DNA from 3 places in the Amycolatopsis sp. NPDC043887 genome. Region 1 is predicted to be linked to each of the others. Evidence: riboswitches for the same ligand, from Rfam matches in the RefSeq annotation. Region 1 holds a riboswitch; each other region holds the start of a gene.

What was found. Region 1 has a riboswitch for S-adenosylmethionine ahead of AC069H_RS30610 (aminotransferase class V-fold PLP-dependent enzyme). Riboswitches for the same ligand answer to the same signal wherever they lie in the genome.
Region 2: it holds a riboswitch for S-adenosylmethionine, as region 1 does, so the genes downstream of both, thrC (threonine synthase) here and AC069H_RS30610 (aminotransferase class V-fold PLP-dependent enzyme) in region 1, are expected to answer to the same signal.
Region 3: it holds a riboswitch for S-adenosylmethionine, as region 1 does, so the genes downstream of both, AC069H_RS32235 (methionine ABC transporter ATP-binding protein) here and AC069H_RS30610 (aminotransferase class V-fold PLP-dependent enzyme) in region 1, are expected to answer to the same signal.

Annotation. Positions count from the first base shown of each region.
Region 1 covers NZ_JBWKEB010000013.1:82,808-92,950, forward strand. The annotation lists gene AC069H_RS30595 (RluA family pseudouridine synthase) at 1-638, opposite strand, end outside; gene lspA (signal peptidase II) at 635-1,198, opposite strand; gene AC069H_RS30605 (hypothetical protein) at 1,223-1,858, opposite strand; gene AC069H_RS30610 (aminotransferase class V-fold PLP-dependent enzyme) at 1,878-3,242, opposite strand; SAM riboswitch class IV at 3,275-3,389, opposite strand; gene AC069H_RS30615 (M23 family metallopeptidase) at 3,518-4,201, opposite strand; gene AC069H_RS30620 (potassium/proton antiporter) at 4,333-5,811, opposite strand; gene AC069H_RS30625 (ArsR/SmtB family transcription factor) at 5,924-6,607, opposite strand; gene AC069H_RS30630 (penicillin-binding transpeptidase domain-containing protein) at 6,651-8,255, opposite strand; gene ileS (isoleucine--tRNA ligase) at 8,464-10,143, opposite strand, start outside.
Region 2 covers NZ_JBWKEB010000003.1:377,185-387,327, reverse strand. The annotation lists gene AC069H_RS11235 (ComEC/Rec2 family competence protein) at 1-1,958, shown strand, start outside; gene thrC (threonine synthase) at 1,976-3,241, opposite strand; SAM riboswitch class I at 3,255-3,387, opposite strand; gene holA (DNA polymerase III subunit delta) at 3,523-4,506, shown strand; gene rpsT (30S ribosomal protein S20) at 4,559-4,819, opposite strand; gene AC069H_RS11215 (EamA family transporter) at 5,179-6,057, shown strand; gene AC069H_RS11210 (VOC family protein) at 6,081-6,455, shown strand; gene AC069H_RS11205 (class I SAM-dependent methyltransferase) at 6,452-7,039, opposite strand; gene lepA (translation elongation factor 4) at 7,153-8,994, shown strand; gene AC069H_RS11195 (pyridoxamine 5'-phosphate oxidase family protein) at 9,047-9,493, opposite strand; gene AC069H_RS11190 (family 20 glycosylhydrolase) at 9,551-10,143, opposite strand, start outside.
Region 3 covers NZ_JBWKEB010000014.1:131,724-141,866, reverse strand. The annotation lists gene metG (methionine--tRNA ligase) at 1-455, shown strand, start outside; gene AC069H_RS32260 (TatD family hydrolase) at 463-1,299, shown strand; gene AC069H_RS32255 (transglycosylase family protein) at 1,713-3,092, shown strand; gene AC069H_RS32250 (DUF222 domain-containing protein) at 3,151-4,158, opposite strand; gene AC069H_RS32245 (GNAT family N-acetyltransferase) at 4,247-4,888, opposite strand; gene rsmA (16S rRNA (adenine(1518)-N(6)/adenine(1519)-N(6))-dimethyltransferase RsmA) at 4,929-5,765, shown strand; SAM riboswitch class I at 6,013-6,103, shown strand; gene AC069H_RS32235 (methionine ABC transporter ATP-binding protein) at 6,316-7,326, shown strand; gene AC069H_RS32230 (4-(cytidine 5'-diphospho)-2-C-methyl-D-erythritol kinase) at 7,445-8,410, shown strand; gene AC069H_RS32225 (ABC-F family ATP-binding cassette domain-containing protein) at 8,478-10,143, shown strand, end outside.

The sequences.
Region 1 (10,143 bases):
TAGTGCGTGACGCTGGGCCGCCCACCCTGGACGACGGCGAACTTGTAGTCGTGCCGGGGGTGCCGGTCGATCGGCGCGTCGATGGTGCCGCGTGTCGGGTCCGGGTGGCCCTGCACGATGGCGTGGTAGCCCTTGTCGACGGTGCGTTCCTTGAACGCCCGCTTCAGCACGGTGTACGCGTGCTCGCTCTTCGCCACGACCATGACGCCGGTGGTGCCGGCGTCCAGCCGGTGCACGACGCCCTGGCGTTCGGCGGCGCCCGAGGTCGCGATGCGCAGCCCGGCGGCGGCGAGCCCGCCGACGACGGTCGGCCCGGCCCAGCCGGGGCTCGGGTGCACGGCGACACCGACCGGCTTTGAGATCACCACGATGTCGTCATCGTCGTGCAGGATCTTCATGCCTTCGACGGGTTCCGCGACGACCTCGACGGCCGAGGCCGGATCGGGCAGCGTCACTTCGAGCAGTCCGCCGGCGGTCAGCCGGTCCGATTTCCCGGCGGGCCTGCCGTCGAGGAGGATCTCACCGGATTCGGCCAGCTCCGCCACGACCGTGCGGGAAAGTCCCAGTAGTTTCGCCAGCCCCGCGTCGACGCGCATGCCGTCGAGCCCGTCGGGAACGGGCAACATCCGCGCGCTCATTCGCTCGCCGCCTTCTTTTTGTCCTTTGTAGACGTTCCATCGTAGTCCTTGCCCAGCAAGGAAAGGATCACGATGAGCACGCCGCCGACGCAGATCGCCGAGTCGGCGACGTTGAAGATCGCCCAGCCCTGCCCGTTCGGCGCGAACGCGGAGATCATGTCGACCACGTGCCCTTGCAGCGGGCCGGGCGCGCGGAAGATCCGGTCGGTCAGGTTGCCGAGCGCGCCCGCCAGCACCAGGCCGAGGCCGATGGCCCAGCCGACCGAGCGCAGCCGCCGGGACAGCCAGACGATGGCGATCACGACGGCGATCGCGACCAGCGCGAGCACCCAGGTCAGCCCGGTCGCCATCGAGAAGGCGGCACCGGGGTTGCGCACCAGCTGGAAGTACACGAGCCCGCCGAGGAACTCGACCGGCTGCTTGCCCTCCAGCGTGGACACGGCGATCTGCTTGGTGAGGAGGTCGATCCCCCACAGCACCGCGGCGACGGCGAACACCACGGCGACGCGCTTCTTGGGCAGCGGTGGCGACGGTGGCGCCGTTTCGGGCTCAGTACTCACAGCCCCATTGTCCACTGAGCGTGTTCAGGACTCCTCGGCGGCCGTCTTCGGCCTGCTCAGCAGGGCCGCGAACGCCCCGGCGAGCACGACCAGCGACGAAAGCACCAGCGCGAGCTGTCCCTGCGCGAGCACGACCGCGCAGAGCACGAACGCCGCGGCCACGACCAGCACCAGCACGCTGCGCTCCAGCCAGGCGAGCCCGACGAGGCCCAGCGTCAGCAGGATCGCGCTCCGGGTGTCACCGTCGAGATCGAATTCCCAGTAGCCGACCAGATCCGCCAGCACGATGGCGACCAGTCCGCCGAGCGCGATCGCGGCGACCTTCCACCAGCGCATGGTCTTTGTCCGGATGGCGTAGAACAGCACCGTGCCGAGGTAGACCACGAGGACGGCGAACAGCCAGTCGTCGTTCCGGCCGGCGATGTCGAACGACGTGTCCAGCGCGGCGGCGGTCTCGCGGCTCATCTCGACCCCGCGCAAGGATCCGAAAACCCCACCATCACCGACACCGTAAAGATTCTGGGTCAGGAACTGCTGTTCACCGGCGGGCGCGTAGGCGAACCAGCCCCCGGACCACATCCCGCCGAAGGCCACCACGATCAGCTGAGCGAAACCCAGCAACGCCAGCGGAAACCAGTAACGCGGTCGCTCGTTCCCCATGCGGGGAGAGGATAGTGGGTCAGGCGCAGAACGGGGGAAGTTCGCGCGGATCGTTCTCCGGCACCCAGCGGCCCTCCGGCTTCTCGTACTGCCAGCGCGCGCCACGGGCGACGATCTGGCGCAGCGCCAGGACGATCCGGTCCACGTGCTCGGTGGTGCTGCCGAGGCCGAGGCTGACCCGCACGGCCTGCTGCCCCGTCGCACCGGCCACGGCGATCAGCCGCTTCGTCGCCACGTGCGCGCAGAACGCGCCGTCCCGCACGCCGATGCCGTACTCCGCGGACAGCACCGCGGCGAGCCAGCCCGGGTCGAAGCCGTCGACGACGAAGCTGAGCGTGCCGACCCGGTCGACCGGCGCGTCGAACAGCCGCAGTTCGGCGAAACCGGGGACGGCGGCGAGGCCGCGACGCAGCCGCGCCAGCAGTTCCTCCTCGTGGGCGACGATCCCGTCCCAGTTCGCGGCCAGGGTCTCGCAGGCGACACCGAGCGCGTAGACGCCGACAGTGTTGGGCGAACCGGCTTCGTGCCGCTCGGCGCCGGAATTCCAGACCACGCCGAGGTTTTCGGAGTCACGGGTGACAAGCTTCGTCGCGCCGCCACCGGCGAGGTACGGCTGAGCCGCGCGCAGCCAGTCGGCGCGGCCGATCAGCGCGCCGGCACCGAAAGGCGCGTACAGCTTGTGCCCCGACAGCGCGACGTAGTCGACGTCGAGATCGCGGATCGAGATCTTGCGGTGCGGCGCGAGCTGCGCCGCGTCGAGCGCGATCCGGGCGCCGTGCCGCCGCGCGACGGCCGCGATCTCCTTGACCGGCAACAGTTCCCCGGTCACGTTGGACGCTCCGGTGAGCACCACCAGGCGCGGGCCCTGCGGGCAGTCCGCGAGCGCTTCGTCCACGGCGGACACCGCGGCGAGGCGGGTCCGAGGGGTTTCGATCCGGCGGACGTTCGGTCCCTTCCACGGCAGCAGCGCGGCGTGATGCTCGGTGTCGAACACGACGACCGACGTGTGCTTCGGCAGGCTGCGCGCGAGAAGGTTGAAGGAATCGGTGGTGTTGCGGGTGAACACGACGGTGTCGGTCGACCGCGCGTCGACGAAGCCGCGCAGGATTCCGCGCGTGCGCTCGTAAAGCTTGGTCGAGACCTGCGAGGCGAACCCGGCGCCGCGGTGCACACTGGCGTACCAGGGCAGGAATTCGTCGACCGCGGCACGCACCTTGTCCAGGCAGGGGGCGCTCGCCGCGTGATCGAGGTTGGCGTAGCCGATGTCGCCGCCGGTGACCAGCGGGACCCGCAGATCGGCGCACGCGACCGTCGGGTTTTGGTGCGTGGCAACGGTTTCAGCGACTTCAGCGGGAGCGCTGGTGCGTTCGAGTGCGAGAGTCATCGTCATCCTCCGGGTCAGGGGACCCGACGAGGATCCCGCGCTTGCCCGTCGCACCACGCGACGAGCCAGGTCCTCACCCGGGGCACCCCACCGCGGTAGGAGGGTTGCCGGTCAGCTAGCCGGGGCTTGACGCTGACACTCGTGACCTAGGAACGAAGTTAGCGGATGGGCGGGCGATCGAGCCAGCCCTCGTCCGCATCTTGAGACGCCGCTCACGTGCTCCGCAAGCGGGAAGAACCGCTGCCCGGCGCCGCGCCGCGCCGGGCAACGGCCGGTCAGACCCGGAATCGGCCGGGCAGCGGGACGGTCGCGCGGGAGGAGACCTCAGTCGCTGTGCCGGAGTACTGATCGGTGCCCGCGGTGAACCGCCAGCCGCCGAAGGTCTTGCCGTCGACGGCTTCGCCGTAGGCCTCGGCGACCTTGGTCGAGACCTCGTCGTAGGACAGGCCGTTCCAGTTGCCCGCGCCGACCCCGAAGTCGCGCGAGTCGCCGCCCTGCGCGGCCGCCGTGGGCAGGGTCCACAGGGTGAAGTGCACATGGGCGCCGGTGCTGCTGCCACCACAGGGCAGCGCGTTACCGGTCCGGCCGAGTGCGTCGCCGGGGGCGACCTTCTGGCCGTCGGTGACCGCGATGTTCTCCAGGTGGTAGTACCCGGTCCGCCAGCCGCCGTCGTGGTCGACGGTCACCCAGTCGCCACCGGAGCAGTGCTGGATCCGGACCGTGCCCGCCAGCGGGGCGCGAACGGTCTTGTCCCCGGGGCTGAAGTCGATGGCGTTCTTCACTCCGGACGTCCCGTTGTCCGAGTGGATCCCCGCCGAGTAGACCGACTGGCCCGTGTCGAAGGGGAGCCCGAACGCGGGAAAGGCCCCGGCCGCCGTCGCAGTCGGGGCGGCGAGAACCACTCCGACGAGCGCCACAGCGGCCCCCAGACCGGCGAACCACACAGGAAGTTTCGTCACCTTGCGTACTCCTTACCCCGTGACACTCACCCATTCGATGGAGTCAGTTGCGGGGAAAGTAATTCAAAGGAAGTACGAAAGGGAAGAATTTTCTGAGATCAACCGACGAACAGCTGGTGCCGGTTCGTGACCTACTGGCCGGATTCGCCCTTCCACCTGGCGAGGCGGCCGGCGCGGTCGACGGCCCGAAGGCGTCGTTCGGCCGCGTCACGGGCTTCGGCGGTCGTCACGACGAGTAACTGGTCGCGTTCCTGGAGCCTGGTGTTCTTGTTCGGCGTGAAGCCGGAGCCGTCTCGGACGAGGAGGCTGATCGTCGCCCCCACCGGCAGCCGCAGTTCGGCCAGGTACACGCCGTGCATCTTCGATCCCGCGTGGATCCGGACCTGCAGGAGTTCCGCGCCCATCTCGTCGAGCGGCGCGGAGTCGACGTCGATCTCGTGCGCCTCGGCGTGCTGGGCCAGCCCGAGGATTCTCGCGAGCGGGGTCAGCGTCGCCCCTTGGAGCAGTGTCAGCACGATGACCAGCACGAACACCGCGTCGACCAGCTGCTGCGCGCCCGGCACCCCGGACGACAGCGGGATCAGCGCGAGCACGATCGGGACCGCACCGCGCAGCCCGGCCCAGGACAGGAACACCTGTTCTCGCCAGGGGATCTTGAACGGCAGCGCCGACAGCAGCACCGACAGCGGGCGGGCGAGCAGTAGCACGACCGCACCCGCGACCAGGCCCTGGACCAGGCTTTCGAAGATCCTGCTCGGCGAGGCGAACAGGCCGAGCAGCACGAACAGGCCGATCTGCGCGAGCCAGCCGAGCCCTTCGGCGAAGGACAGCGTGTCCGACCGGTGCGGCAGCTTCGAGTTCCCCAGCACCAGGGCCGCCACGTAGGTGGCGAGCAGGCCCGACGCGTGGGCGAGCTGCCCGCTCGAGTACGCCACGACGCACACCGCGACCGTGGCCAGCGGGTACAGACCGGTGGCGGGAAGCGCCGCCCGGCGCAGCGCGAACGCCCCGCCCCAGCCGAAGGCCAGGCCGATCACCAGCCCGGCGGCGAGTTCGTAGACCACCAGCAGCGGCAGCGACCAGTCGATGGTCGTCCCCTCGGCGAGGACGACGACGGCGATGTAGGCCGGGGCGTCGTTGATCCCCGACTCGATCTCCAGCGCGCCGACGAGCCGCTTGCCGATCCCCGCGGATCTCAGCACCGAGAAGACCGCGGCGGCGTCGGTCGAGGCGAGTACCGCGCCCCACAACAACGCCATCCGCCAGTCCAGGCCCAGTAACCAGTGCAGGGCGGCGCCGGTGACCGCGATGCTCACCACCACGGCCACTGTGGACAGTGCGATTCCGATGCCCAGCGAGGGTTTCACGGCCGACCACCTGGTGGTGAGGCCACCTTCGGACAGGATCATCACCAGCGCGGCGAGGCCGAGCGACTGGGTCAGCTCGGGGTTGTCGTACTGGATGCCGAACCCGGCTTCGCCGAGCAGGACCCCCATGCCCAGGTACAACAGCAGCGAAGGAAGGCCGACCCGGATCGACACCCGGACGGCGATCACGGCGACGAGCAGCACGGCCCCGCCGGTGCCGAGAATGAGCGGGAGTTGCTCCATGTCGCCTCCCGTTCCGGTCGCCGTGAGGGCTCCAGAATAGTGAGGCGGTGCTCGTCACTCGTCCGTGTACCGGCCGAAATCCGTCCGGACAGCCTGTGTTACAGACTGTCCATTACGGACTGCGCAGGGCCACCAGGTCGACGCCGAGTTCCGCGAACGGTTCTTCCGCCGCGGGCAGGACTTTCACCGCGCGGTCGCCCTCACGGGACAACCAGCCGGCGCTCACTCCGTGAGACAGTAACGCCGCGGGGGCCCGGCCCGCCAAATGATCACGCCGGACCGTCCAATCCAGACAGTCACGCAGCATCGGGCGGCGGCCGCCGTCGATCTCCACCCCGAGTGCGCCGAGCACCTCGCGGCCGCGATCGGTCAGCGTCAGGCCGCCGGCGTCGTCGATCAGCCCAGTGGCGAGCATCCCGTCCCGCAGCGCGACGCCGACCGTTCCGGCGAGGTGGTCGTAGCAGGTCCTGGCGAACCCGAGCCGCTTCACCCGCACGGACGACCGCAGCCCCTTCACCGGCCGATGCTCGGCGTGCTGCGCCAGATGCTCGATCAGTTCCGCCACCCGGGGGCCGGCTATCCGGACGTAACTGTGCCTCCCCTGCTTGACCCGCACGACGAAGCCTGCCTCGGTCAGCTTCTTCACGTGCTCGCTCGCCGTCGACGCGGCCACTTCGGCCGCGCCCGCCAGCTCGGTCACCGTCCAGGCACGCCCGTCGAGCAGCGCGAGGCACATCGACGCGCGGCTCGGATCGGCGAGCACGGCCGCGACCTCGGCCAGGGCGATCGTCTCCATGCGTCCACCGTAGAAGACCCACGGTTCGGCGACCGCCGAAGCGTCAGCCTGCCAGGAACTTCGCCGCCAGCTGCACCGCGGGTTTGGAGTCGTTGGAACCTTCGAGCATGACGGCGAAAGCGACGTCCCCGCGATAGCCGACGAACCAGCCGTTGGCGTCCGCGCCCGACCCGAACTGCGCCGTCCCCGTCTTGCCGAAGACCGCTCCGCTGCCCTTCAGCGCCTTCGCGGTCCCAGTCGTGCAGACCTCACGCATCATCGCGCGGACCTGGTTCAACACCCCGGCCGGCGGGGCCTGGTAGCCGACGTTGACCTTGGTCTCCAGGCCCTGCCACAGCTTCGGGACCACCGGCTTCCCCGTGGCGACCGTCGCGGCCATGAGCGCCGCGCCCAGCGGGCTGACCTGCACCCTGCCCTGCCCGATCCCGGCTTCGACCTGCTCGTCACCGCTGCCGGACGGCTCCACCCTCCCGGTCTCCGTGGCGAGTCCGGGGATCTCGAAGTCGGCGTTGAGGCCGAACTGGCTTGCGGCCCTCGCGAGTCCGTCCGCGGGCAGCTGCTTGGCGAGTCGCCCGAAGGTCGTGTTGCACGACGCGGCGAACGCCGTCTTCAGCGGGACGGTCCCCAGGTCGAACCCGTTGTCGTTCTTGAGCGTGCGGGTCCCGATCTGCTCACTGCCCGGGCAGGCCAACGGGGAGTCGGCGGTGACCCCGCCCTGCTGCAACGCCGCGGTCGCCGTGGCGATCTTGAAAGCCGAACCCGGCGAGTACAGGCCGTTGAGCGCATCCGGCCGGTTCCCGGCCGCGCCGTTCTGCGCGACCGCCAGGAGTTCGCCCGAAGTCTTCATCGCGACGATGATCGCCGGCCCTCCGAAGCCGTCGACGGCTTTCTGGGCGGCTGCCTGAGAAGCCACGCTCAAGGTCGAGGTCAACGGTTTGCCGGTCTCGGCGGTCTGCCCGAAGAGCGTTTCGACCGGCTTCCCGGAGGCGTCGACGCGCGACACGGTGACGGTGGCCGGGGTTCCGCTGCCGCCGTTCTGCTCGGAGGCGACCTTGGCCAAGGCCCCCTGCAGGATCGGCGCGACGCCCGCCGCGTCGCCGCCGACGAGGGCCTTGCCGTCGCGGTCGGCCACGACCGGTTTGGCCGAAACCGGGGCGACGGCGAGCCGCTGCCCGGCTTCGAGCTTCGGGTGGATCACCGACATCGCCCAGCGGACGACCCATTTCCCGGCGTTGCGCACCAGGTCAAGCTTGCCTTCGTATTTCCAGACGCTGCCGCCGGCGAACGTCCACGCGGCGTGGAAGGTGGCCGACGTCGAGGGCGCGTCACCCGGCGTCGTCGGGACCTCGCCGAGAGACGTCTTGACGGACGCCCCGTTGAGCGTGTTGCGCGTACCCGTCAGGGCTGTCGTGGCCGCCGCTGGATCGTCGACCGGGGCGGTGGTCAGGTCACCCATGTCGAACAACCGCAGGAACCGGCCGGCGACCTGCGCCGGGCTGTCCTGCGTGTTCGCGGTGGACTCCCCCGGGCCGACGGCGGCCGCAGGCGCCCGGTCCTCCTTGACCAGCAGCACCACCGCGGCCACCACGATGGCGACGACCGCCAGCGCGGCGCCGATCAGGATCCCTCTTTTCCGGGCAGGACTCATGGATTCGCTCTCCCCCATACGGCGCGCCCCTCGCGCGCCCCCGGGCGCCAGCCTGCCGATTTCCCCCGCGCAAGGCGCGCTTCCGGCGGGAAAGCGGCTATACCGAATCCTTTTCGTGATCCCGGTGATCGGGACCTCACGACTGCAATGAAAGGCCCCTTCATCGCAAAATTAGCAATGAAGGGGCCTTTCATGTCACTTGCGAGAGTCAGGCCTTGGCGACCGCCACGGTCACCTTGGTGCCCTCCCCGACCGTCCCGGCCGAGCCGTCGGCGACATCGCCGTAGGCGACCGAAGTCGCCAACGTCTCCGAAGCGATGAACTCCTCGTGCGTCTTCGCGGCCGTGACCACCTCTTCCGGCGCGTCGACCGTCAGCGCGATCCGGTCGGCGACGTCGAGCCCGGCGTCACGGCGGGCCTGCTGCACGACCCGGACCAGGTCACGGGCGAGGCCTTCGGCCGCCAGTTCGTCGGTCACCTCGGTGTCGAGCAGCACCAGTCCGGCGCCGCCGGGCAGTTCCGCGGCCGCGCCGCCGCCCTTGGCGACCAGACGCCGGTCGTACTCGCCTTCGACGAGCTCGATCCCGGCGGCCACGACGGCGCCGCTCTCCGAGGTCGTCCACTCACCGGCCTTGACGGCCTTGATCACCGTCTGGACGTCCTTGCCCAGCCGCGGCCCGGCGGCGCGGGCGTTCACCGCGACCTCGAAACCGCCGTGCGCGGCGACATCCGTGGTCAGCTCGACGGACTTGACGTTGACCTCGTCGCGCAGGATGTCGGTGAAGTCGCGCAGCGAGTCGGCCTCGTGCGCGGCGACGACCAGCTTGGCCAGCGGAAGCCGCACCCGCAGCTTGTTCGACTTCCGCAGCGAGAGCGCCGAAGACGCCACCTGGCGCACCCGGTCCATCGCCGTCACCAGCGCCGCGTCGGCGGGCAGGTCGAGCGCGTTCGGCCAGTCGGTCAGGTGCACCGAACGGCCGCCGGTCAGCCCGCGCCAGACGACCTCGGTGGTCAGCGGCAGCAGCGGTGCCACCACCCGCGACGTCACCTCCAGCACGGTGTGCAGGGTGTCGATCGCGTCCTGCTCGCCCGCCCAGAACCGGTCGCGCGACCGGCGCACGTACCAGTTCGTCAGCACCTCGAGGAAGTCACGAACGGTCGAGCAGGCACCGGCGACGTCGTAGGTGTCGAGCGCGTGCTCGACATCGGTCACCAGCTCGTGCGTCTTCGCCAGCACGTACCGGTCGAGGATGTGCTTCGAATCCGTGCGCCACTGGCCTTCCACACCCTCGGCGTTCGCGTAGAGCGCGAGGAAGTAGTACGAGTTCCACAGCGGCAGCACGGCCTGGCGGACGGCGTCGCGGATGCCCTTGTCGGTGACGACCAGGTTCCCGCCGCGCAGGATCGGGCTCGCCATCAGGTACCAGCGCATCGCGTCGGAACCGTCGCGGTCGAAGACCTCGTTGACGTCCGGGTAGTTGCGCAGCGACTTGGACATCTTCTGGCCGTCCGAGCCGAGCACGATCCCGTGCGAGATGCAGGTGCGGAACGCCGGCCGGTCGAACAACGCGGTCGCCAGCACGTGCAGGACGTAGAACCAGCCGCGGGTCTGGCCGATGTACTCGACGATGAAGTCACCCGGGTAGTGGTGCTCGAACCACTCGGTGTTCTCGAACGGGTAGTGCACCTGCGCGTAGGGCATCGAACCCGAATCGAACCAGACGTCCAGCACGTCCTCGATCCGGCGCATGGTGGACTTCCCGGTCGGGTCGTCCGGGTTGGGCCGGGTCAGCTCGTCGATGAACGGCCGGTGCAGGTTCTCCAGCCGCACGCCGAAGTCGCGCTCGATCTCGTCGAGCGAGCCGTAGACGTCCGTGCGCGGGTACGC
Region 2 (10,143 bases), on a different contig from region 1:
AGCGCGTGGTGGATTCGGCCGGCCGGATCCTCCTGCTCGCTCCCGCCGAGGGGTGGACGGCCCTGTTGCCCGGGCAGCAGGTCACCGCCTCAGGGCGGCTCGCGCCGTCGAAGGGGGCTGAACTGACGGTCGCGGTCCTTTCGGTGCGAGGCCCGCCGTCGGCCCTCGGGCCGGCGCCTTGGTGGCAGCGAGCCGCGGAATCGCTGCGCGCCGGGCTCCGGGAGCTGTGCGCCGTCCTCCCGGAGGAGCAGGCCGGTCTCGTGCCCGGGCTGGTCGTGGGGGACACGAGCACACTGTCCCCGAGGGTCGAACGCGAGTTCACGGACTCCGGCATGTCCCACCTGATGGCCGTGAGCGGTGGGAACGTGGCGATCGTCTGCGGCTCGATCCTTCTCCTGCTGAGGGTGCTCCGGATCGGGCCGCGGACCTCCGCCGCCGCGGCCGCCGCGGGGCTCGCCGGGTTCGTGGTCCTCGCCGGGCCCGCGCCCAGCGTGCTCCGCGCCGGGGTGATGGGGGCGGTCGGGCTGCTGGCGCTGGCACTGGGGCGCCGGGGTTCGGCGTTGCCCGCGCTGGCGTTCGCGGTGGCCGGGCTCGTAGTGGCCGACCCCGCGATGGCCGCCGACTTCGGGTTCGCGCTTTCGGTGCTGGCCACGGCCGGCCTGGTGCTGCTGGCGCCGAGGTGGGCGGAATGGCTGGTCGGACGCGGTGTCCCGGCAGGCTACGCCGAGGGGCTGACCATCCCGCTGGCCGCGTTCGTGGTGACGACGCCGGTCATCGCGGGCATGGCGGGATCGGTCAGTCTCGTCTCGGTGGTGACCAACGTGCTCGCCGCGCCGGTGGTCGCCCCGGCCACCGTGTTCGGCGTGCTCGCCACCGTCGTCGGCCCGTGGTGGCCGTCGGCGGGAAGGCTGCTGGTCCGCCTGACCGAACCCGAGGCGAGCTGGCTCATCACCGTGGCCCGCCACGGCGCCCGCGCACCGGGAGCGGTCCTGGACTGGCCGGACGGCTGGTGGGGCGGGCTTCTGGCGGCCGGACTGCTTGTCGTCCTGCTCGTCGCCATCCGGCTGCGGCACGCCAGGATCCTCCTGGCGGTCGCGCTGGCCGCCGGGCTGCTCGTCTTCGTACCGGTGCGAGTGCTGGCTCCGGCGTGGCCGCCGGCGTCGTGGAGTGCCGTCGCCTGCGACGTCGGGCAGGGCGATGCCGTCGTCCTCGCCACCGGCGAGCAAGGGCGGGCGGTCCTGGTCGACACCGGGCCGGAACCGGGGCCGGTCGACGAATGCCTGAGCAGGCTCGGCGTCGACCGGGTTCCGCTGATCGTGCTGAGTCATCTGCACGCCGACCACATCGGCGGCCTCGAATCCGTCTTCGAGGGCAGGTCGGTCGGGGCGGTCGCCGTCGGCCCCGGCCGGGCTCCCGCCTGGGCGTGGCAGCAGGTCGCGGACGAGACCGCGCGCCGCGGGATTCCCTTGCTGGAGCTGGAGATCGGGCAACGGCTGGACTGGCCGGGGTTGTCACTGGATGTACTGGGGCCGCGGTATGTCACCGGTCGATCGGTCCGCGAACAGGACGGCACGGTGATCAACAACGGTTCCGTCGTCCTGCGCGCCGGGACCCCGGCGGGCCGGGTGCTCCTGACGGGCGACATCGAGCTCGCCGCGCAGGCCGACCTGATGGCCGAGGGGGCAGAACTGCGTGCCGATATCCTGAAGGTCCCGCACCACGGAAGCCGTTACACGGCACCGGATTTCCTCAACGCCGTCGCGCCGCGGGCGGCGTTGGTGAGCGTCGGCGCCGGAAACACGTACGGGCATCCGAACAAGTCCACTTTGGACAATCTGGCCGCCGTCGGCGCGTCGGTCGCCAGGACGGACACGGACGGCGACACCGCGGTCCTCGCCGACGCGCGAGGCCTCGCCCTGGTACGCCGGGGTGAGCCCCGCGGCCCGCCTCGTACTTGAGGCGGGCCGACGGGAACTCAGATGCCCAGAGCCTCGCGCACCGCGTCGGCCGAGGCGCTGACGGTGGCCTTGGGGCCGATCTTGTCCTCGACGGCGTCGAGGGTCTTGAGGCCGTCACCGGTGATCAGCAGGACGATCTCCTCGTCCGGGTTGAGCTTGCCGGTCTCGATGAGCTTCTTGGCCGTCGCCACGGTGACGCCGCCGGCGGTCTCGGTGAAGATGCCTTCGGTGCGGGCGAGCAGCCGGATGCCCTCGACGACCTCTTCGTCGGTGACGTCTTCGATCGCGCCACCGGTGCGGTTGACCACATCGAGGACGTAGGGGCCGTCGGCCGGATTCCCGATCGCCAGCGACCGGGCGATCGTGTCCGGCTTGACCGGTTGGACGACGTCGTGCCCCGCGCGGAAGGCCGCCGAGACGGGGGAGCAGCCGGTGGCCTGCGCGCCGAACACCTTGTACGGCGTCTCGTCGACGAGGCCGAGCTGCCCGAACTCGCGGAAACCCTTGTCCACCTTGGTGAGCTGGGAACCGGAGGCGATCGGCACCACGATCTGGGAGGGAAGTCGCCAGCCGAGCTGTTCGGCGACCTCGAAGGCCAGCGTCTTGGAGCCTTCCGAGTAGTAGGGCCGGACGTTCACGTTGACGAACGCCCAGCTCTCCTGCTCGGCGGCGAGCTGGGTGGCGAGCCGGTTCACGTCGTCGTAGTTGCCGTCGACCGCGATCAGGTCACCGTCGTACACGGCGGTGGTGAGGATCTTGGCGCGTTCCAGGGTCTTCGGGATCAGCACGACCGACCGCCAGCCGGCACGGGCCGCCGCGGCGGCGACGGCGTTGGCCAGGTTGCCGGTCGAGGGACAGGCGAGCACATCGAACCCGAACTCGCGCGCGGCCGCCAAAGCGACGGCGACCACGCGGTCCTTGAAGGAGTGGGTGGGGTTGCCGGTGTCGTCCTTGACCCAGACCTTCTTGACACCCAAGGCTTTCGCGAGCCTGTCGGCCTGGATGAGCCGGGTGGCGCCGGGTTCGGTGTTGGGGATCTCTTCGACATTCGAGGGAACGGGAAGGAGTTTCTTGTAGCGCCAGATGTTCTTCGGTCCGGCTTCGATGTCCTCGCGGCGCACGCGGCCGAAGTCGTAGGCGACTTCGAGCGGCGAGAAGTCCTCGGCGGAAACGAATTCGGGAGCGAGCGGCTGCCGGTGTCCCTCTTCCTTCGACACCAGTTCGACGGCCGGTCCGAGATCCGGGGTCTTGGTGGTGGAGGTCGTGCCGAGGGTTGCGGTCATCGCGAGGTTCCTTTCCTCATCTGCCCCGCCATGGCGGGCCGGAATTGGCACCGTGTTCGTCAGCTATCCCGCGATCGCGGGATGACAGGCTGACGCCGGTTGCCGGGGCTTCATCGGGCCGTTCCCTCTGCCCCTCTGGATGAGCGGTATTCGATTGTCGGCACGCGCATGATCGCGTCGCCTCGCCAACACCGTACGACATGAGGCTCAGGTGGGGCCACAGTGCCCGCAACACATCACCGGACAAAGCACACGAGAGGAGGAGTGGCAGGATCGTCACCGTGACGACGCAAGCTTCCGCCCCATCGCCGCTGGTCCTGGTTCTCGGTGAGGAAGAGCTGCTGATCGAACGCGCGGTCCGCAGCGCCTCGGACGCGGCCAAGGCGGCCGACCCGACGGCGGATCTCACCCGGATCCGGGTGTCGGACCTCACAGTCCCAGCCCTCGCGGAGATGGTCAGCCCCTCCCTGTTCGCCGAAGGCCGGGTGATCGTCCTCGAGTCCGCGCACGACATCTCGCAGGAGCTAGCCGACGGGGTGATGGCCTACGTCAAGGCGCCCGCCGACGGCATCGTGCTCGTCGTCGTGCACAGCGGAGGCGGCCGGAGCAAGGCCGCGAAGGGGCTTCCCGCTGCCTTGAAGAAGGCCGGTGCGGAGGTTGTCGAGTGCCCGAAACTGACCAAGCCCGCGGAGCGGGAATCCTTTGTCCGCAACGAGGTCCGCCGGGTCGGCGGGAAGATCGACGGTGCGGCCGTGCTCGCGCTGATCGACGCGGTCGGTTCGGATCTGCGTGAACTGTCGTCGGCGGCGACCCAGCTGGTCGCGGACGCCGGCGGAACGGTCGACGAGCAGGCGGTCCGGCGCTACCACCGGGGCCGTGCGGACGTGAACGGGTTCGCCGTCGCGGAGAAGGCCGTCGCCGGGGACAAGGCGGCGGCGCTGGAGTCGCTGCGCTGGGCGATGCAGCTGGGCGTACCGCACGTGCTGGTCGCGGACGCCCTCGCCGACGCCGTCCGGACGATCGCGCGGGTGTCCGGTGCCGGTCGCGGGAACCCGAACCAGATGGCGGGTGAGCTGGGGATGCCGCCGTGGAAGGTGCGCAAGGCCCAGGGGCAGGCCCGCGGCTGGGGCCAGGACGGGCTCGCCACCGCGATGCGGGTGGTCGCCCGGCTCAACGCCGAGGTCAAAGGGGTCGCGGCCAACCCGGAGTACGCGCTGGAGCGCGCCGTCCTGGAGGTCGTCGCCGCCCACGGCGCAAGCCGCTGAACACGGCGAAGGGCCCCGGCGACGCGCGTCGCCGGGGCCCTTCGAAAGCCGATCAGAGAGAGTTCGCGCGCTTCGCCAGCGCGGACTTCTTGTTGGCGGCCTGGTTGGCGTGGAGAACGCCCTTGGTCACGGCCTTGTCCAGCTTCTTGGCCGCGTCCTTCTGCAGCTCCAGGGCCTTGGCCTTGTCGCCGGCGTCGGCGGCCTCGCGGAACTTGCGGATCGCGGTCTTCACCGAGGACCGGATCGCCTGGTTGCGCTGACGCGCCTTCTCGTTGGTGGTGATGCGCTTGATCTGCGACTTGATGTTGGCCACGGGGGCGCTCCTCTTGAGTCTCTCGGTGGTTTCACCGCCGCGCTGTGACCGGCCCTGCGTGCTCGTGGGAGCGCGCGGGTTTCCTCCATGACGGAATGCCACACGACGGTGAAAGGCAAGCTTAACAGCCGTCCAGGGGTGGCTCGCGGCCACCTCGGGACGGGTGCTTGAGGTACGGTGCGGAGCGTAGTGCCTAGGGTTCCGCCGCCTGCCCGTTCAGCGAAACACACAATCAGGGCAGATGGGACAGGTCCGAGCGGCACCATCGGCGGGGCCGGAAGCGCCGCCGTTCATCTGACGGGACAAAAGCCTGGAGGACCGGTGTTTTCCGCGTGCGCGGAAAACGTGAAAGGTCCGTCGTGAACGCCACCGCCCTGTTTTTCGTCGTCATCGCCGCCGTCATCCACGCGGGCTGGAACCTCGCGGCCAAGCGGATCCGTCGTGGCGGAGCCCGGTTCGTCTGGGCTTACTACAGCCTCTCCGCGATCCTGCTCGTCCCCGTCATGGCCGTCTCGCTGGCCGTGGAGCCGCAACGTCCACAGTGGACCTGGCTGCTCGCCGCGGTGGTCACGGCGGTGTTCCACGTCACCTACGGGATCGTCCTCCAGCGGGGCTACGCCGTCGGCGACCTTTCCGTCGTCTATCCCGTCGCCCGCGGTACCGGGCCGCTGATCTCGGTGCTCGCGGCCGTCGTACTGCTCGGCGAGCGGCCGGGGGTGCTCGGCCTGGTGGGCGCGTTCCTCGTGGTCGCCGGAGTGCTGGTGATCGGGACCGGCCGGGCGTCGGCGCATGCCGACGCCGCCGATCGTGTCGCTCGCCGCAAAGGCCTGGTCTACGGAATGCTGACCGGGCTCACGATCGCCGCCTACACACTTTGGGACGCCCATTCGGTCACGGGCCTCGCGGTCCCGCCGATCGTCTACTTCGGAACCGGCGCGATCGTGCAGAGCCTCCTCATGACGCCGTACGCGCTGAAGGACCGCGAAGAGATCTCGTGGCTCTGGCGCGAACACAAGCGTGAGGTGTTCGTCGTCGGTGTGCTCTCGCCGGCCGCCTACCTGCTGGTGCTCTACGCCCTCCAGATCGCTCCGGTGAGCCTCGTCGCACCGGCGAGGGAGCTGAGCATCGTCCTGGGCGGCCTCGCCGCCTGGCTGGTCCTGGGGGAGGCGAACGCCGTCCGCAGGCTGGCCGGGTCGGTGGTGGTGCTGGCGGGGATCACCGCGATTGCGATGGCCTGAACCCATCCGGTAGGGATTGAGCCATGGACGTGCTGAGCAGCAGGGTGCTGATCCACCCGAAGGACCTCGACGTGTCGACGGCGTTCTATCGGGACACCCTGGGCCTGGCCATCGACAAGGAGTTCCCCGGCGGGACGGTGTTCTTCGCCGGGAACGGGTCGATCGAGATCGTCGGTACCGGGAAAACCGGCCCGACCCCGGACGTCGCGTTGTGGCTCCAAGTACGGGATCTGCCCGCGGCGCTCGAGGAACTCGCGGAGAAGGGTTTGGAGCCTGTCCGCGGGGCGCGGCGTGAACCCTGGGGTCTGGACGAAGCGTGGATCGCCGATCCGGACGGCACCAGGATCGTGCTGGTCGAGGTGCCGCGTGAGCACCCGTTGCGCACTGATCCGCGCTAGGCCGGCGGCTTGATCGCGCGCAGCTGAGCGGCGAGCGAGGCACCGAAGCCCGGCGGTTCCCAGGTCCAGGTCTGCAGGTCGGTGAAGCCGGCGGCGGTCACTTCGTCGGCCAGCTCGTGCCGGGACACCGGCAGCCACTTCTCGTGCGCCGACAGCAGCAGCCGCCCGCCGGGCCGCAAGACGCGGAACAGTTCGGCGAACCCGGCCGCCCGGTCCCTCCACAACTGCACGTTGTTGACGCTCAGGACCACGTCGACGCTCTCGTCCGGCTGGCCTGTGGAGTCCGCGGTGCCGTGCCGTAGCTCCACCTCGTCGCCGCAGCGGCGGCGCGAGCGGACGAGCATCTCCTGGGAGGGGTCGACGCCGATCGCGCGGCCCGCGCGCGCGGCCGTGGCCTCGAGACCGATGCCCGGCCCAGGGCCCACGACCAGGGCGGTTTCGCCGGACCCGATCGACGCCAGCTCGACGACGCGAAGTTCGGTGGCGGCGTTGCCGTGCGCCATCGCCCGGCCGCCGAACCGGCCGAGCAGTCCCCGGGGATGGCCGAACGTCCGGTCGAGTATCTGGGAGAGTGAAGTACTCATACTTCGAGGGCACCACAGCTCATCACGGGCCGCATCGGGGATGACCCCCACTCGCACCCGGAGCGGCATGGGACCATAGAGGTGGCACACCCCGACCTTCGCGAGGAAACCCGTTGACGACGTTCGCCGACACGACCTTCACGCCCCCGGAACTCATCCGGAACTTCTGCATCATCGCGCACATCGACCACGGCAAGTCGACCCTGGCCGACCGGATGCTGCAGCTCACCGGCGTGGTCGAGGAGCGGGCCATGCGCGCTCAGTACCTCGACCGCATGGACATCGAACGGGAACGCGGGATCACCATCAAGGCGCAGAACGTGCGCCTACCCTGGAAGGTCGACGGCCAGGACCATGTCCTGCACCTGATCGACACCCCCGGTCACGTGGACTTCACCTACGAGGTTTCCCGGGCCTTGGAGGCCTGTGAAGGAGCGATCCTGCTGGTCGACGCCGCACAGGGGATCGAGGCGCAGACGCTGGCGAACCTCTACCTGGCGCTCGAGAAGAACCTGCACATCATCCCGGTGCTGAACAAGATCGACCTGCCGTCGGCCGATCCGGACAAGTATGCGGCCGAGCTGGCGCACATCATCGGCTGCGAGCCCTCGGACGTGCTCCGCGTGTCGGCGAAGACCGGCATGGGCGTGACCGAACTGCTCGACGAGTGCGTGAAGCAGGTCCCGCCGCCGGTCGGCGACGCGGACGCGCCCGCCCGAGCGATGATCTTCGATTCGGTCTACGACACCTACCGGGGCGTCGTGACCTACATCAGGGTCGTCGACGGGAAGATCACGCCGCGCGAGCGGATCAAGATGATGTCCACCGGCGCCACCCACGAACTCCTCGAGGTCGGGATCATCTCGCCGGAGCCCAAGGCCAGCAAGGGGCTGGGCGTCGGTGAGGTGGGTTACCTCATCACCGGGGTGAAGGACGTCCGGCAGTCGAAGGTCGGTGACACCGTCACCTCCGAGCGCAAGGGCGCCGAGGCGCCGCTCGCGGGCTACCGCGAACCGAAGCCGATGGTCTACTCGGGCCTGTACCCGGTCGACGGTTCGGACTATCCCGAGCTGCGTGAAGCACTGGACAAGCTCCAGCTCAACGACGCCGCGCTCGCCTACGAGCCGGAAACCTCCGTGGCGCTCGGGTTCGGGTTCCGCTGTGGCTTCCTCGGCCTGCTGCACCTGGAGATCACCCGGGACCGGCTCGAGCGCGAATTCGGCCTCGACCTGATTTCCACCGCGCCGAACGTCATCTACAACGTCGTGCTCGAAGACAAGAGCGAGGTCGTGGTGACGAACCCGTCGGACTGGCCGTCCGGGATGAAGATCTCCGAGGTCCACGAGCCGGTTTCGAAGGTGAGTATCCTGGCGCCGTCGGAGTTCGTCGGCACGATCATGGAGCTCTGCCAGGCCAAGCGCGGCACGCTGCTGGGGATGGATTACCTCTCCGAGGACCGCGTCGAACTGCGCTACAACATCCCGCTCGCGGAGATCATCTTCGACTTCTTCGACACGCTGAAGTCGCGTACGCGCGGCTACGCGTCCCTTGACTACGAAGAGGGCGGCGACCAGGTCGCCGACCTGGTCAAGGTCGACATCCTGCTTCAGGGTGAGACCGTCGACGCGTTCTCGGCGATCGTGCACAAGGACGCCGCGTACGGCTACGGCAACCGGATGGCGACGCGGCTGCGCGAGCTGATCCCGCGGCAGCAGTTCGAGGTCCCGATCCAGGCGGCCGTCGGGTCGAGGATCATCGCCCGCGAGACCATTCGCGCGATTCGCAAGGACGTGCTCGCGAAGTGCTACGGCGGTGACATCTCGCGTAAGCGCAAGCTGCTGGAAAAGCAGAAGGAAGGCAAGAAGCGAATGAAGACCGTCGGCCGGGTCGAGGTCCCGCAGGAAGCCTTCGTCGCCGCGCTGTCCACTGAGGACGCCGGGAGCAAGAAGAAGTAGGCGACACTTGCGAAAAGGCCGCTCGGATCGCGATCCGAGCGGCCTTTTCGCGTCAGCGATTCCCGCTGATGCGGTTCGCCGTGACGAAGACGGCGACCCGGCGTTCGGCGGCCATCACGCGGTCGTACTCGTCCCAGTCGTCGTGGGTCCCCGTCGCCGCGATGAAGACCTCGCGCAGCAACCGGGGGAGGCCTGCCAGGTCGAAGTCCGGGTCCGGGTCGTCCGGTCCGATCAGGTGCGTGCTTCCCTGGACCGCCGCCCACTCCCAGCCGCGCCGGAAGGTGACCGTGGCGTGGCCGGCCCGGCGGAACAGGTCGAGTTTCTTCACCCCGCCCATCGCCACGAAGGCGACTCCCGGTGTCTTGGTGACCGGGTCTTCGAAGACGCCGGCGTTGACCACCGAGGAGTGGACGGTGCCGTCCGCGCGGACCGTCGAGACGGTCGCGAGTCCGTTTTCGCGCAAGGAAAGGGTGCGGACGAGTTCGAGGTCTGCGGCCATGGGGCCACCGTAGCCCGCCCGGCCAGGGGAAGAGGGCCGAGCGGACCAACGGAAGGATCAGCAGGTGCCGTTGTCGCGCCAGACACCCCATTGGCCGCCTGCGCCGGGTTCCTCGCCTTGCGTCCACCACTGCGCCGTCCACTTGCGCCCGTTGTGGGAGACGGTCGATCCTCCGGTGTAGACTGAAGCGCGGTCCCAGGCGGGGAGAGAGCAGGTGCCCGGGTTCCCGGATCCGGTTTCCCAAGGCACTTGGCTCGACTTGTAGTAGTCGAGGCCCTGGGCCTGCCACCGCGGGGCTTGAGCGCCGAGGCGTACTCGGAAGGTGTTCCAATCGTGGGTCGACCACGGCGACCAGCCGAGTTCGGCGTGCGCGGGGAGCCGGGGGAAGGCGAGGTAGTCGATGTTCGCCGGGGTGACGACGGTTTCGGTCCACAGCGGCGATTCGACGCCGCGAACGGCGGATTCGGGCACGCCGGAGAGGTAGGCGCCCGGATTCCAGCTGTAGGCGTCCTGGACCTCGATGTAGCCGGCCCACGAGAGCCCGATCGGGGTACTGGAGTTGTACTTCATGTCCAGGTAGGCCTTGTTCGCCGGCGACAGGATCACCTTGCTGCCGCGGGCGACGGCGTTCGTGACCTCCGTGCTGGACG
Region 3 (10,143 bases), on a different contig from region 1:
GCGCCCACTTGCAGCGGTCACGGTTCAAAGCCGCGGCGAGCGAGGCCATGCGTGTCGTCACCGCCGCGAACCGGTACCTGTCGGACCAGGAGCCTTGGAAGCTCAAGGACGACCCCGCCCGGCGCGACAGCGTTCTGCACACCGCGCTGCAGGTCGTCTCGGACGCCAACACGCTGCTGACTCCCTTCCTGCCCCACTCGGCGCAGAAGGTGCACGAGGCACTCGGTGGCACGGGCGTCTGGGCGGCCCAGCCCGAGCTTCAGGAAGTCGAGGACCTCGACATCCCCGGCCGGATCAACCCCATCATCACCGGCGACTACAAGGCCGAGCAGGCACGCTGGAAGTCCGTGCCGATCGAGGTCGGCAAACCGCTGGAGAAGCCGACCCCGCTGTTCGCCAAGCTGGACCCGGAACTCGGCGAGACCGGTCCCGAATGGGCCCCGATCTCGAAGTGATCAGCTGATGGGTGCGGAGAAGAAGGAACTGCCGCCGATCCCGGACAGATTGCCGGTATCGGTGGTGGACGCGCATACCCACCTCGACGCGTGCGGCGCGGTCACCGCGGCTGATGTGACAGCCATGGTCGACCGCGCCGAACGCGCCGGTGTTTCGCGGGTGATCACCGTCGCGGACGACCTCGCGGCCGCTCGCTGGGCCGCGCAAGCGTCCACTTGGGACCCGAGGGTCTGGGCCGCCGTCGCGATCCATCCCACGCGTACCAAGGATTTCGGCGAGCCCGAGAAATCTGAAGTGGAGAGTCTCGCCAAAGAGTCCAGAGTGGTCGCGGTCGGCGAGACCGGCCTCGACTACTACTGGGACTACTCGCCCCACGACGCTCAGCAGGACGCCTTCCGGTGGCATATCGATCTCGCCAAGCGGATCGGCAAACCGCTGATGATCCACGATCGGGACGCCCACGAGGACGTCCTCCGGATCCTCGAGGAAGAGGGAGCGCCCGAGGAGGTCGTCTTCCACTGTTTCTCCGGGGACGAACACATCGCGCGCCGGTGCGTCGACGCGGGATACGTGCTTTCGTTCGCCGGCACGGTCAGCTTCCGTAACGCCCGCGGCCTCCACGAGGCGGCACGGATCGTTCCGGCGGACCAGTACCTCGTCGAAACGGACGCTCCGTTCCTGACCCCGCATCCGTTCCGTGGGCGGCCGAACGAGCCCTACTGTGCCGCCTACACGGTCCGGCACCTCGCCTCGCTCAGGGGCGAGGCGGTACACGAGGTGGCCGAATCGGTGCGAACGACCGCTGAGCGGGTCTTCGGATTGCCGACAGTCACCACCGGTTGAACGGATTGCGACATTAGTGATCAGCAATGGCCCACTCTGATGAGTGACCAACGTCACGACACTCCGGGCGGTGTTTGCGCAACCCGGCGAGGTTCGTTACTGTCCCGTGATCGTGCCGGTCGGGACCCGCTCAAGCGGTTTCCGGCTGTTACGCCCACAGTCACGTCAGTGCACGTCGGGGAAGCGGAACCAGGAGCGGTACGGCCTGGAACCGTGACGATGGCGCTGGCTGGGGGTGTCGGACTTCTAGAGGTGTGCCGAAGCGCGCATCGAGACGAAGGACGTAGTGGAGTGGTTGTCGAGCTCCTCGACGTCTTGGGAAAGGGAACGACCCAGTGACTGGTAGCAGTAGGCAGGATGGCTCGCGCCCCGGCGCAGAGACGAACACCTTCGCTTCCTCCGGTTCGGTTGCCGTGCTCGACCGCGACACTCAGTACGGCGAGCTGGACTACTCCGACGATCCGCGCATCACGCACCAGGACGTCCTGGCCGCGCTCGGCCCCGACGCCGACACCCTGATGGCCGAGATCGACGTCGACGTCGACGAGCTGATCCGCCTCATCAGCGCCGAGACCACCATGCTCCCGCCGATCGTCATCCCGGACGAGCTGGCCGAAGACCGCACCGCGGGCGCGCCGATGAAGGCCGCGACCAAGGACGAGGTCATCTCGAGCGCGACCCGCGTCTGGAAGAAGCGTTTCCTCAAGGGAACCGTCATGGCGGTGCTGCTCACCCTCGGCGGTGGCGGCGCGGCCGCGATGGCGATGAACAAGAGCGTCACGGTCGACGTCGACGGCAAGCAGCAGACCGTCCACAGCTTCGGCGACACCGTCGGTGAGGTCCTCGAAGACGCCGGCCTCTCGGTCGGCGCGCACGACTCGCTCTCTCCCTCGCCTCAGGCCGAGGTGGGCGACGGCGGCGTCATCAAGCTGGAGCGTGGCCGCAAGCTGAACCTGATCGTCGACGGCGCACCGCAGCAGGAGTCCTGGGTCCGCGCGACCAACCTCGGCGACGCGCTGAACCAGCTCGGTCGTGCCGACCTCGCCAAGGCCGGCACTTGGACCTCGCTCCCGCAGAACGGCGAGCTGCCGCTCGAAGGCGCCACCGTCGAGGTCAAGACCCTCAAGAACGTCACCGTCTACGACGGCGCGAACGAACCGCGCAAGGTTCAGACCAACTCGGTCACCACCAAGGAATTCCTCGGTGAGCTCCGGATGACCCTCGGCCCGGACGACGAGGCCGTCGGCGGTCTCGACGTCAAGCTGGTCGACGGCGCCGAGGTCCACATCAGCCGGACTGGCGTCACCATGGTCAAGCAGGACGAGGAGATCGCGCCGCCGGAGCAGAAGGTCGACGACCCGAACCTCGAAAAGGGCAAGACCAAGGTCGAGGACCCGGGCACTCCCGGCCAGAAGACCGTGACCTACAAGGTCACCAAGCGCAACGGCAAAGAGGTCGGCCGCGAGAAGGTCTCGGAAGAGGTCCTCACCGAGGCCAAGCCCAAGATCGTCAAGGTCGGTACCAAGAAGCCCGCCGATCCGGTCATCGGAGACGCCGGCGCCTGGGACCGCATCGCGCAGTGCGAGTCGACCGGTAACTGGTCCGCCAACACCGGCAACGGCTACTACGGTGGCCTGCAGTTCAACAAGAGCACCTGGGACGCCTATGGCGGCGACCAGTACGCCGCGTACCCGCACCAGGCCAGCAAGGCCCAGCAGATCGCTGTCGCCGAGAAGGTCCGCGAGGACCGTGGCGGTTACGGCGCTTGGCCGCACTGTGGCAAGAAGGCCTGACGCCAGATCATCCTCCTTTCCTGAAGGTCACCGTGTGGGTTCGCCCGCAAGGTGGCCTTCAGGCCGTTAGGGGCTTCGGAGGCTGAGCCGGGTTCCCGGCTCGCGGTCTCGAGAGTCTCGCCCACCAGCGCGCGGGCCGTATATGTGCCACGTTCCTGGACGGTTCTCGAACACCTCCACCGCCGTGAGGCGGGCTTTGGCGGCCCTGAGGCGGCGCCTGGGCGGGCTTAGGACGGTTTGCCGACTCCTCGGCGGGCTCGGCAGCCGAGGACTGCTCGGCGACCTGCTCCGAGCTCTTCCGGGGCAAAGGGATGTCCGGGCCGGTTTCCGCGAGCTCGACGATCTCTGAGAACGCGTCGCCGCGTCTTTCAGCCGGCGAACGGTCGTCGGCTTCTCCATCGGGGACCGGATAGGCCCGTGGTACCAGGAGCGCGTTCAGGCGGGCGCCTGTCTCGGCATCGAGGTCGCCGCGCATGTCCCAGCGGCCGGTTCGTTTCTGGCGCAACCAGAAGTCGCTCCGCCGCCTTTGCGGAGCGGGGTCGTCTTTGGGTCCTCCATCCGGGTCCAGTTGTGCGAGCAGCTCTGTGCCCGCCACCGTGACGTCGCGCGGTCTCGCGACGCGGGCGAGCTCGACCAAGCCCTCCTCGGCCTCGAGGCGTGCGCTCGCGGTGACGTGCTCGGGCAGCCTCTTCATGACCGTGACGATCCGGTCGATGCTGGCCTCGGCCAGCGCGCCGGTGGTGGCCGCAGTACCGGTCAGGGGCGCGACGGGGTCGATCGACGTGCCGTCGCGCGCCCGTCTCGAATTGAGCGCCAGCGCTCTGCCGGTCACTCTCTGAGCCTCTGCTCGAGGTACCCGGGCCACATGCTCGTAGAAGACGGCGATCGAGTTGTGTCCGTAGAGCTCACGGACCCCACGTGACTCGATCTCGGCCAGGATCTGGCCGACTTCGGCGACAAGACGTCGCCCTTCGCGTAGCCGCGTCTGCAACTCGTCGAGAAGCAGGTCGGCGTCACCTTCCGGCAGGTTGAGCGGGAAGGCCTTGGGAATGTTTGTACTGGTCATCCCTCGATTGTCGAGGCAGATTCGAACGAATGCACGGTATCGATCGGGTGGATGATCATCACGCTCCGGCGGTGCGAACCTGCGCCGATCACCCTTGAGTGGGATGCGTGTCGCTTCGGAAAGCCATACGGATGGTGGGGTCGGATCCGGCCGGGCCCTTGCCCTGGCGATGCATCCGGGCCCACTCCTCGCGGAGCACCCCGTAGACGACGGAATCGTGGACGCCGCCGGACCAGCGCCGTGCGCGCCGGAACCGGCCTTCTTCGACGAACCCGAGCCGTCGCCCGACGGCGATCATTCCCGGGTTACCCGAGAACGTGGCGAAGTCCAGGCGGAGCGCGTCGGTGCGGGAGAACAAGTAGGTCGTCCACATGCGCAAGGCCTCGGTGCCGAACCCGCCGCCCCAATACCGCTCGTCGTAGATGACCAGCCCCATCCGCCGCCAGTCGGTCTGCCTGCTTTCCCAGTACCAGCTGACCCGCCCGATCAGCCTTCCGTCGCTCAGATCGCACACGGCGAGGCTGGTGCGGGGATCGGGCGGATCGGACTTGATCGTGGTGAGTTCGCGCGCCGTGGATTCGGCGGCGGCTGTGGTCGGGGTGCCGAAGTAGGGCCCGTTCGTTTCGTGCCAAGGCCGCGCGGGATCGAGTAAGTCGAGGAGCGGCCCGAGGTCGGACGGGCGCCATTCGCGCAGCCGGACTTTTTCCCCATCGAGTGCGACGTCGTCCACCGGCCAATCGTGGCTTACCGGACCTGGTTACGATCGTCGGGTGACTGAACTGCTCGGTCCTGCGGAAATCAGGGCGCTGGCGGCCGAGCTGGACGTACGTCCGACCAAGAAGCTCGGTCAGAACTTCGTGCACGATCCCAACACGGTGCGCCGCATCGTCGACCTTTCGGGGATCGGCGAAGGGGACGTCGTCCTGGAGGTCGGGCCGGGCCTCGGCTCGCTGACACTCGGGCTGCTCGCGACCGGCGCCGAGGTCGTCGCGGTTGAAATCGACCCTGTCCTGGCGGGGCGGCTGCCGAGCACCGTGGCAGAACGAGGCGGGGGCGAAAGGCTGACGGTCGTCGGCGCGGACGCGTTGCGGATCACCGCGGACGATCTGCCCGCGCGGCCGACGGCGCTCGTCGCGAACCTGCCGTACAACGTCGCCGTTCCCGTCGTGCTCCACCTGCTCGCCGAACTGCCGTCGCTGACCAGCGGTCTCGTAATGGTCCAGACCGAGGTCGCGGACAGGATGGCGGCGGGTCCGGGAAGCCGGACTTACGGCGTTCCCAGCGTCAAGCTCGCCTGGTACGGGAAGACGCGCAAGGTCGCCGCGGTGCCCCGGGCGGTGTTCTGGCCCGTTCCGAACGTCGACTCCGCCTTGGTCGCGTTCGAACGGGGCGACGTGGTGTCGTCCGTGGATCGGGAACGGCTGTTCGCGGTCGTCGACGCCGCCTTCTCGCAACGGCGGAAGACCTTGCGTGCCGCGTTGGCGTCGTGGGCCGGTTCCGCCGAACGCGCGGGGGAACTGCTCGAAAAGGCGGGTATCGACCCCAAGACTCGCGGGGAGCAGCTGGACGTTCATCAGTTCGCCCGGATCGCCGCGGCCGCCGGCTGACCACGTGTCGCAGGTGTGACCGGAGCCGCGCGAACGGCGGCAGGCCAAGGCCGCGCACCTGCGTGATTCCTCCTCTCGATTCGGCGTGGGCGGACCTCGTCTTAGCAGGCAGCGCGCCTGTCGTGACGTAGATACGCCTACTGGCGTCTCATAATATGGACTTACCATCCTGTATGATGGACGCGACCAGACGTGTGATCTGCGCCTACGCGCTTGCTTTCATCCAGTGGGATCGGTTTTACTCAATGAGCCATCCCGAGCGACTGAGAGACCTGGCTCGCCGAAGTCGCAGCAACCACCCTCCACAGGGCAGGTGCTACCGCCAGGACCGATGGAGGCTGTGCCTAATGAACAGGGTCACCCACCCGCTCCTGCTGACCAGGCGACGTGTCGTCGATGAAGGTCGCCGCACGGTAAGTGCGTGTCGACGCTCCACCGTTACTGCCTGAGTCCTTTCCCTTATCTCTGAATCCGTTCGTTTCCCGGACGGTTACTCGGTGACGGTTGGCGCGCTCGAAAGAAGCAGCGCCCCATGTGCATGGAGCCCTTCGTGATCACTGTCGAAAACCTGTCCAAGTCCTTTCCCCTCAACGGAAATCCCGTCGTCGCACTGCGCGATGTGAGCGTGGACATCCAAGCAGGCTCGCTGTTCGGGGTCGTCGGTCCGGCGGGCTCCGGCAAATCGACTCTCGCCCGGTGCATCGGTCTTCAGGAGCGTCCCGACCGCGGCGTCGTCCGTCTCGACGGCCTCAACACCGGGACACTCGACGGACGCCGGCTCCGCGAAATCCGGCGCCAGGTCGGAGTCGTGAGCACCAAGCCGGAATTGCTCGCCGAGCGCACCATCGCCGGCAACATCGCTTCGCCGCTCGAGCAGCTCGGCCTCGACGGGCCGCAGCGCCGCAACCGGGTCGGCAACCTGCTCGACCTGGTCGGGCTCACCCCCCGTGCGGGGCAGCGACCGGGCGACTTGTCCGCGGGGCAGCTGCGCCGCGTGGCCATCGCCAAGGCGCTGGCCGCCGGGCCGTCCGTGCTCCTGGCCGACGACCCGACCGCGGGCGTGCAGCCCGAGGAGTCCGGCGCGGTCCTGACCGTGCTCGACCGCGCGCGCGCCGAGCTCGGCGTCACCGTGCTGCTCACCACTCCCGACGCCGGCGTGGTCCGCCGTGTCTGCGACGACGTCGCGGTTCTGGAGGCCGGCGCGATCATCGAACGCGGAACCGTGCTCGACCTGGTCTCCGACCCGAACAGCCGGACCGCGCAGGCGCTGCTTCCCGCCATCGAAACCGGGCGGGCACAGGCCTCGAAGTACGACCGCGCGGTGGACGTCGTGCTCGTCGGCTTCGCCTCGGTCGGTGCGCTGCTGCCGGAGGCCGCCGGTCGCTTCGACGTCGAACTCGCCACCATCGGGGGCGGCCTGACCCGGATCGGCGACACGCCGGTCGGCCGGTTCCGCCTCGGGGTGCGTGGTGAGCGCGCGGACGCCGCGCTCGCCTGGATCGCCGAACGTGGCGGCCACGTGACCCACCCGGTCCGCGGGCCGCAGGGTGTCGCCGCCTGATTTCTCCGCGAACGGGCCGCTCAGACGAATTTCGTCCGGGCGGCCCGTTCGCGTCCGACCCGTCCGTTCTCTTTCTCCTGGTGACAGCGCAAGTGGAGCGGCCACGTAGGCTTGACGCGTGCTCGCCGTCGTACCGCCCCCAGTGACCGTCAGGGTTCCCGCCAAGGTCAACCTGCACCTGTCGGTCGGTGACGTACGCCCGGACGGTTACCACGAGCTGGTGACCGTGTTCCAGGCGCTTTCCCTGACCGACGAGGTGACCGTCGCGGTCACCGAGGACCCCGGCGTCGAGGTCTACGGCGAAGGTGAAGGTTCCGTACCGACAGGAGCCAACAACCTCGCCTGGAAGGCGGCGCAGGCGTTGGCGGCCCACGTCGGCAAGGCGGACGGCGAGTCCAAGGTCAGAGTCGTGTTGCGCAAAGGCATCCCGGTCGCGGGCGGGATGGCCGGTGGCAGTGCCGACGCGGCCGCGACGCTGGTGGGGCTCGCGTCGCTTTGGAAGCTCGACATCTCCCGGGACGAACTGGCGGGTATCGCCGCGAAGCTCGGTAGCGATGTACCTTTCGCGCTCTACGGCGGGACAGCGCTGGGCACCGGCCGAGGCGAGCAGCTGGTGCCTGTCTTGTCGAGGCACACCTTCCACTGGGTCCTGGCCTTCGACCAGCGTGGGCTTTCGACTCCACGGGTGTTCGGCGAGCTGGACAAGTTGCGTGAAGAGGGCAGCCCGCCGCGAATCGGCTCGCACACTCCGGTGGTGGAGGCGCTGGCATCCGGCGACCCGCGGCAGCTGGCGCTGCTTCTTGGCAATGACCTGCAGGCGGCCGCTGTCTCGTTGCGTCCGGGGCTGCGTCGCACATTGAGGGCGGGAGTCAACGCGGGGGCGCTCGCCGGCACCGTGTCCGGATCCGGGCCGACCTGTGCGTTCCTGTGCGCGGACGCCCAGTCGGCCGTCGAGGTGGCCGCGGAGCTGTCCGGCGCGGGTGTCTGTCGCACGGTGCGCGTCGCGCACGGGCCGGTCCCCGGAGCCCGGCTGGTCGGCGGAGACGACGCGCCGCGGCCGTCGCCGCCTCGGGTGCACGCATGAGGGTGTCCGAAATGGACACCGACTAATTCGTTGTGGTGCGAGCTTTTTGGAAAGGATCGGCTGAGGCATGGCCAACTTGGTCAACCTGGAGTCGGTGAGCAAGTCCTTCGGGGTGCGCCCGCTGCTCGACGGTGTTTCGCTCGGTGTGGCGGAGGGGCAGCGTATCGGTGTCGTCGGTCTCAACGGGGGCGGGAAGACGACGCTGCTGGAGGTCCTCGCGGGGATCAGCGAGCCGGACGCGGGACGTGTCAGTCAAGTCCGGGGCCTGCGGATGGCGGTGGTCACCCAGCGGACCGAACTTCCCGACGGCAGCACGGTCGGAGACGTCGTGCTGGAGCGCTACGGCGCGGAGCACGAGTGGGCCGCTGACGCGCGTGTCCGGTCCATTATGGATGGTTTGGGCATCACCGCTCTCGGTATCGAGAAGGCGACGGCGAACCTGTCAGGTGGCGAACGGCGCCGTGTCGCGTTGGCGGCCGCCCTCACCGGTGAACTGGACCTCGTCGTCCTCGACGAGCCCACCAACCACCTCGACGTGGAAGGTGTGCGCTGGCTCGCGGATCACCTGCTCAACCGCAAGATCGCGGTCGTGGTCGTCACCCACGACCGGTGGTTCCTCGACACGGTCGCGAGTGTGACCTGGGAGGTCGCCAACGGTCGCGTCGAGCAGTACGAAGGCGGATACGCTGACTGGATCTTCGCGCGGGCCGAGCGGGCGAGGCTTGCGGCGACGGCCGAGGAAAAGCGGCAGAACCTGGCACGTAAAGAGCTCGCATGGCTGCGTCGCGGTCCGCAGGCCAGGACGTCGAAGCCGCGATACCGCGTCGAGGCGGCGGAGGCGTTGATCTCCGACGTGCCGGAGCCGCGTGATTCGGTCGAGCTGCAGGCGTTCGCCCGCCGTCGGCTGGGGAAGACCGTGCTGGAGATCGAGGACGCCACGTTGACCGTCGGCGACCGCACTCTGCTCGATCACGTCACCTGGCGGATCGGGCCCGGCGATCGGATCGGCCTGGTCGGCGTCAACGGGTCCGGCAAGACGACGCTCCTCAAGCTGCTCGGCGGCGACAGGGAACCCGAGACGGGACGACGGATCCAGGGCAAGACGGTCAGCCTCGCGCATCTGCGCCAGGAGCTCGATGACCTGCCGGGCGATCTGCGCGTGCTGCAGGCGATCGAAGAGGTCTCCGGCCGGGTCGTGTTCGGCAAGCAGGAGCTGACCGCTTCCCAGCTGGCCGAAAAGCTGGGTTTCCCCGCCGCGAGGCAGTGGACGCCGGTCGAGGACCTTTCCGGTGGTGAACGGCGCCGTCTGCAGCTGTGCCGGCTCCTGATGGCCGAGCCCAACGTGCTGCTGCTCGACGAACCGACGAACGATCTCGACATCGACACCTTGCAGCAGCTCGAAGATCTGCTGGATTCCTGGCCGGGCAGCCTCGTCGTCGTTTCGCACGACCGATACCTGGTGGAACGCGTCTGCGACACGATCGTGGCCTTGTTCGGGGACGGGCAAGTGACCCACCTGCCGGGCGGGATCGAGGAGTACCTCGACCGTCGCGCCAAGAAACTCGAGAAGGCCGGCGGAGACCGAAAGAGCGGCAACGCGCAGGCCTCCGCGCCCAGGAAGAACGCCGCGGAACAGCGGGCGGCCCAGAAGGAGCTGTCCCGCCTCGAGCGCAAGCTCGACCAGCTGCACGCGAAGGAAGAGAAGCTGCATGCGGCGCTGCTCGCAGCGGCGA